Linked DNA regions of Roseiconus lacunae. The main gene of each other region encodes a partner of the protein of the gene in region 2 in a complex. Links are inferred from orthologs where the notes say so. Each region holds a gene or a part of one and is shown on either strand. Other genes may lie near its edges.

Evidence for each region.
Region 1: the proteins of FYC48_RS08925 (region 2) and lpdA are in contact, whole or in part, in a crystal structure (PDB 1EBD), measured with the Geobacillus stearothermophilus proteins. The link is inferred for Roseiconus lacunae from one-to-one orthologs. Residues at the interface, in WP_033016211.1 of Geobacillus stearothermophilus: Ile130, Ala131, Met132, Pro133, Arg136, Arg140, Glu141, Asn155, Arg157; in WP_049624544.1 of Geobacillus stearothermophilus: Pro340, Ser341, Asp344, Tyr345, Arg403, Asp406, Val408, Glu431, Ala432, Gly433, Asp438.

The regions. Positions count from the first base shown.
Region 1 is NZ_VSZO01000017.1:26,567-29,823, reverse strand. Bases 293-3,228 are described here. They hold lpdA (dihydrolipoyl dehydrogenase), read left to right. Parts: upstream 293-1,008; coding sequence 1,009-2,448; downstream 2,449-3,228. Other genes in these bases: miaB (tRNA (N6-isopentenyl adenosine(37)-C2)-methylthiotransferase MiaB), read left to right, coding at 2,456-3,228; rpsD (30S ribosomal protein S4), read left to right, coding at 293-796. In the rest of the region: more of rpsD, read left to right, coding at 188-292; more of miaB, read left to right, coding at 3,229-3,257. UniProt on the Escherichia coli protein: Lipoamide dehydrogenase is a component of the glycine cleavage system as well as of the alpha-ketoacid dehydrogenase complexes.
Region 2 is NZ_VSZO01000005.1:102,760-106,079, forward strand. The notes cover bases 73-3,071. They hold FYC48_RS08925 (2-oxo acid dehydrogenase subunit E2), read left to right. Parts: upstream 73-848; coding sequence 849-2,294; downstream 2,295-3,071. Other genes in these bases: aceE (pyruvate dehydrogenase (acetyl-transferring), homodimeric type), read left to right, coding at 73-723; FYC48_RS08930 (MotA/TolQ/ExbB proton channel family protein), read left to right, coding at 2,788-3,071. Outside these bases: more of aceE, read left to right, coding at 1-72; more of FYC48_RS08930, read left to right, coding at 3,072-3,320.

The DNA.
Region 1 (3,257 bases), on a different replicon or contig from region 2:
CATTGAGATTTTGCGCGTGACCGCCACCGGATGAGTCGTCCGGTGCCCCATTGCCCCAGGTTGTGGCGGCGACAAAGGGACGGATCACGCCGCCTGCAGGTCCCCGATGCCGCCTTGGCATCCGGCCGATGGCATCCCCCTTTTACTGCCGTCATTTGATGACGGCGCTGGAGAATTTGGAAGAACAATGGCACGTTACACCGGACCAAAAGCACGCGTTAACCGCCGCCTCCAAACGTTGATCTATGAAACCGCCGGTGCGGCTCGGGCGCTCGATCGCCGCAACACACCTCCGGGGATGCACGTCCGTGGCCGCCGCCCGAGTAACTACGGTGCGGCACTGCAGGAAAAGCAAAAGATCAAGCACTATTATGGATTGGGCGAGCGTCAACTTCGCCGTTACTTTGACGCCGTTTCTCGCAAGTCGGGCAACACCGGTGAGTTGTTGTTGCTGATGTGCGAGCGTCGTCTCGATAACGTCGTCCGTCGCGTCGGCTTCACTAAGACCCGACCGCAAGCTCGTCAAGGAATCGCGCACGGTCACTTCTTGGTCAACGGCGTCAAGGTCGATAAGCCCAGTTACATCCTTCGGCCCGGTGACATCGTCGAAGTCCGCGGACGCGAAAATCTTCGTAACCTTTATCGTGGCGTGATCGCCAACTCGTCTCCGGACGCATTGGATTGGGTCACCTTCGACAGCGAAAACTTGAAAGCGACCATGCTCGGCCTGCCTGGCGCCAGCGACATCAGCCTGCCAGTCGACGCGAACTCCGTCGTCGAATTCTTGTCTCGCTAATTCCGATCGCGGCCATAGCGGTTCGCCGAAGGGTTCAAATGCCTCGGCGGCCGATGGGTGCGTTCATCGTGCGTTAAGCCGACGTGATGGTGGTTCAATTGCCGCCGTCATGTCGCACATTGTCGGGCGTGCAGGTCGGTATCATTCTGTACCGAGATTGATTGCGCCGAAACGCAACCGGATTTTGAAACTCGCGATTAACATAGAGAATCATGCATAGCCCTGTAGTTGTCTTGGGCGGTGGCCCGGGAGGATATGCGGCAGCCTTTCTGGCGGCCGATGAAGGTTTGGACGTCACGATCATCGAAGCCGAACCGCGATTGGGCGGCACGTGCCTGCTGCGTGGCTGTATCCCCAGCAAAGCCCTTTTGCACGTTGCCAAGGTGATCCAGGAAGTCGGCGAGCTGAAAGAGAAGTGGGGCGTCGAGTACGCCGGCGAACCGACGATCGATGTCGACAAAGTCCGCGCCCAAAAGGACCAAGTGATCAACAACCTGACCGGTGGCTTGGGTAACTTGGCCAAGCGTCGCAAGGTCAACGTGATCCAGGCACGTGGCAGCTTTGTTAACTCAACCACGTTATCGCTCGAAGGCGATCATGAGTCGATCCCCGAAGGCGGCCAGATCACTTTCGATCACTGTATCTTGGCGACCGGGAGTGTTCCCGCGATGCCTCCGGCGTTCAAAGTCAGCGATCGGGTGATGGACAGCACCGGCGCGCTGGCTTTGCAAGATATTCCCGAAACAATGCTGGTCGTCGGCGGCGGTTACATCGGCTTGGAAATGGGCAGCGTGTACGCCCAGTTGGGTTCCAAGGTCACGGTCGTCGAGCTGGCCAAAGACTTGCTTCCCGGTGCCGATCGTGATCTGGTCAAACCGCTGGCCAAACGGATCGATAAGCTCTGTGAAGGTCGCGTGCTAACGAACACCAAAGTCGGCTCGATGGCCGAAGTCGATGGCAAGGTCGAAGTCACCTTCGAAGGCCCGGGCCATTTTGGACATGAGCGTTTTGATCGTGTCCTGGTCAGCATCGGACGCCGGCCGGTCACGCGCGACATCGGCTTGGAGAACACGTCGGTGGTGGTCAACCAGCGTGGCTTCGTCGAAGTCGATTCTCAGCAGCGAACGGCTGACCCGCACATCCTAGCCATCGGTGACATCGCCGGTGACCCAATGCTGGCCCACAAAGCGACCCACGAGGGCCGTGTCGCGGCTGAAGTGATCGCGGGCAAGACATCGTCGTTCGACAAAAAGGCGATTCCCGCGGTCGTCTTTACCGACCCAGAAATCGCCTGGGCAGGTTTGACCGAAACCGAGGCGAAGCGGGACGGGATCAACGTCAGCGTTGAATCGTATCCTTGGGCGGCGAGCGGACGGGCACAGGCACTCGGGATCACCGAAGGCCTGACGAAGTGGTTGGTCGACCCGGAATCCGGCCGCGTCCTCGGATGCGGTATCGTCGGCAGCGGCGCCGGCGAGTTGATTGCCGAAGCGGTTTTGGCAATCGAGATGGGCTGTGAAGTTCATGACGTGACCGACAGTGTCCACCCTCACCCCACACTCAGCGAAACGCTGATGAATGCGGGCGAGGTTCACTTTGGGACGGCCACGGAAATCTACAAGCCCAAGAAGAACAAGGCCCCCGTTGGCTGAGTAAGCGATGACGCAACGCGTATACATCAAGACCGTCGGCTGCCAGATGAATGTTCTGGACAGCGAAATGGTGATCGCCGATTTGAAGCGACACGGCTACACCGTCGTTGACTCACCGGAGGAGGCCGACTGTGTCTTGTATAACACGTGCAGCGTCCGCGAGCATGCCGAGGAAAAGGTCTACAGCGCCCTCGGGAAGGTGCGTCAGTCCAAGGATTCACATCCGGGAAAGACCATCGGCGTGATGGGCTGCATGGCCCAAAAAGATCAGGAACTGATTTTTAAGCGAGCACCCTACGTTGACTTGGTCGTCGGCCCCGGGCAGTTGCACACCATCCCCGATTTGCTGGACAAGGTCCGCAACGGTGATGGTCGTCAAATGGCGATCTCGCTGAATCGTAAAGACGACAAGCAAGCCGTGGTCGCGCGGTCACACGAAACGTTTGATCCGTTGCGTGACCCGTCAATGCGTCCGACGCCATTCCAAGCTTATTTGCGAATCCAAATCGGCTGCGACAAGTTCTGTACGTATTGCGTCGTGCCAAACACACGGGGTCCCGAGCAGGGACGTCCGCCGAGCCAAATCGTTTCCGAAGCCGCCATTTTGGCCGAGCAAGGCTGTCGCGAAATCACGCTGCTCGGGCAGACCGTCAACAGCTACAAATACCGCGATGAAAACTCGACGACCGATATGTCGTCGCTGTTGGAGATGTTGCATGAAGTCGACGGCATCGATCGCATCAAGTTCGTGACGAATTATCCCAAGGACATGACGGAACGTTTGTTGGTCACGATTCGTGATCTACCAA
Region 2 (3,320 bases):
GCGATCGCGTTTCCGACGGTTCGCTCCTACGATCCGGCCTTCGCTTACGAAGCCGTTGTCGTCGTCCAGCACGGCCTGAAGAAGATGTACGCCGAAGGTGACACGTGCATTTACTACCTGATGTCCGAGAACGAGGCTTACGAGCACCCGGAGATGCCGGCCGGCTGCGAAGAGGGCATCGTCAAAGGGATGTACAAGTACCAAAGCCGCGATGTCGATAGCCCCAAAGCTCGCGTGCAGTTGTTCGGCAGCGGTGCGATCCTGAACTGTGTTCTCAAGGCTCAAGAAATCTTGGCCGAACAGTACGGCATCGCCAGCGATGCCTGGAGCGTGACCAGTTACACCGAACTGCGTCGTGAGGCGGCCGCATGCCAACGCTGGAACATGCTGCACCCCACCGAAACACCACGCAAAAGCTACTTGGAAGAATGCGTCGAAGGTGTCGAGGGTCCCTTCATCTCGGCGAGCGACTACGTTCGTGCACTCGGCGAACAACTGACGCCTTGGATGCCAGGTGACTACTTCGTCCTCGGTACCGACGGCATGGGCCGCAGCGAAACCCGCGAGGCACTGCGTCGACACTTCGAAGTTGACGCCGAGTCGATCGTGATCGCGACCCTCAGCCGACTTTCCAAGGCTGGCGTTTTCGGCCCCGAAGATGTCCAAAAGGCGATCGAAGACCTCGGGTACAATCCCGACAAAGTCGATCCGTACTATGCATAACCAGTCGGAATACCCCGACATTTCCCGTTTCATCGGTCGAGTCATCGAAGGGCTGCGTTTGGTTGCAACCCGGTGACTTGGACCGCAGGCGATTTTCCCGATCAAGCGTTAAAGAATTCACAACGATGGCAACCGAAGTTACCCTTCCCGAACTTGGCGATGGAATCGAATCCGGCGACGTCCTGGAAGTTTTCGTCTCCGTTGGCGACACGATCACCGAAGGCCAAGACATCGTCGAAATGGAAACGGACAAGGCGACCGTTCCCGTTCCCTCCTCGGTAGCCGGCAAGGTTTCCAAGATTGTGGTCAGCGAAGGTGACACCGTCGCGATCGGTGGCGTCTTGATCGAAGTCGAAGCCGGGTCGGGGGCCAGCACCCCAGCGCCGGAAAGCCCAGCCCCAGAAGCACCGGCGAAAGAACCCGAAGCGGCACCCGAGCCGAAACAAGAAGCGGCGCCCGCCCCAGAGCCGACCCCACAACCACCGGCACAGCAGTCACCAACGGTTCCTCAAACGCCTGCACCCGCGCCGCCACAACCTGCCGCGCCAGTCCAATCCGCACCCGCACCTCAATCGCCCGCACCCGCACCCGCACCGGCCTCCGGCGATGTGATCCCTGCCGGGCCTGCCGTGCGGCGTTTCGCTCGAGAAGTCGGCGTCGACTTGGGACGCGTTGCCGGAACCGGCGAAGGCGGACGCATCACGCGTGACGATGTTTTGTCGGCCGTTCGCTCGTCCAGCCAAGCCGCCGTCGCTCAGCCACCCGCTTCCGCCGGTCAGGCTGCTGCGTCGACTCCGCAGGCGGCCGCGCCGCAAGCCGGTGCCGCTTCGTCCCAATTGCCAGGCACGATCGCCAGTGACGATTACGGAACCGTCGGTGTGGAACGGATGAGCAAGATCCGGAAAACGATCAGCGACCAAATGCACAAAAGCTGGTCGAACGTTCCTCGTGTCACAAACTTTGATGACGCGGACATCACCGAACTGGAACGCTTGCGTCAGAGCAGCAAAGAAGACTATGCCGCCCAAGGGCTGAAGCTGACGTCGATGCCGTTCTTAATCAAAGCGGTCGCAACCGCTTTGAAGCACCACCCGTCGATCAACGCCACCGTCGATCGCGAGAACGAACAGATCATTTACAAAGACTATGTGAACGTCGGAATCGCGGTCGACACAGATCGCGGTCTGGTAGTTCCGGTGATGAAGAACGCGGATCAAATGAGCGTTCCAGGTATCACGCGTGCCCTCGCCGAGATGGCGGGCAAAGTCCGCAGCGGGCAGTTCCCTGTCAACGATCTTCGCGGTGGTTCGTTCACGATCAGTAACCTCGGCGCGATCGGCGGTCAGTACTCAACTCCGATCGTCAACGTTCCCGAAGTTGCAATTCTGTTGGTCGGACGCAGCCGCAAACTGCCCGTCGTGATGCCCGACGATAGCATCCAGCCTCGACTGATGATGCCGCTTTCGCTTTCTTATGATCACCGGCTTGTTGACGGTGGCACGGCGGCTCGTTTCCTCAATGACGTGATTGGCTACTTGGAAGCCCCCAGTCGGCTACTGCTCGCATTCTAGGGTTCTGATCAGATTCAGATTCAGCCAAATGGTCATTGCCGTGGCTTTCATGAATGCGCGACGACGATCGTGTGCCCTCCAACACCCATGACTAATGGGCGTTGGGTGGATTTTGGGCTGCGGCCATGAAACGTCCGATCATGCTTGAAGTGCGTCCGTATGCTGCGCCTCGATCGGAACCGCTTTCTCTCGTCCGCATCAATTCGTTGATCCAATCGGCGCAACCCTTCTGACCAGACGGGTGCCCCACGATCTGCTTGGTGATTCTGCCGATCGGACTGAATCTTCAACGCGGTTCGTTCAAACTAAGACGCGTTCAATCTCTTTTCCCTGGACGTAGTGCCCAGGTCGTTGGGAACGTCTGGTAAACTATTGTGTTCTAATGGCATCGAAGTCATCACAGTCAGGCGATGCGTGCGACCTAGTGATGACATCGGGCTTCTTCGGCCCCTCCCCATCAGCCCTTTCACTCATCTCTTCTGGAGCTTCGTTGATGATCAACGTTCATGGCCAAAGTCTGAAACTGCCCTTGCTGGCGATGATCTTGTTCGCCGGGATCACCATGATCGGAGCCACGGCGCCCTCCACTGTGATTGCACAAGACGACATCGATGCCGAATTCGGTGACGTCGCCGGTCCAGGGGAAGAGCCACCGGTCGACGAAGCTCCGGCCGATGACAATGCCGGACAAGCTCCCGCCGGTGAAGATGGTGGTGCAGGCGACGCGGCGGGTGGCGGTGCGGCGGACAGTGCCGAAGGCGATTCGTTACTCGGTTGGGTACTCGAATCACTCGGCTACACTTACATGATCGTGTTCCTGTTGCTTTCGGTCACGCTCGTATCGCTTTTTGTGATGAACATGTTGGCGGCCCGACGTGACACATTGTGTCCACAAGAACTGGTCGAGTCGTTCGAGGAAAAGCTCAACGCAAAACAGTTCCAAGAAGCTTATGACATGGCCCGCACCGACGAATCAGTTCTAGGGCAAGTGTTATCGGCGGGATTGGCAAAGATCTCGCGAGGCTA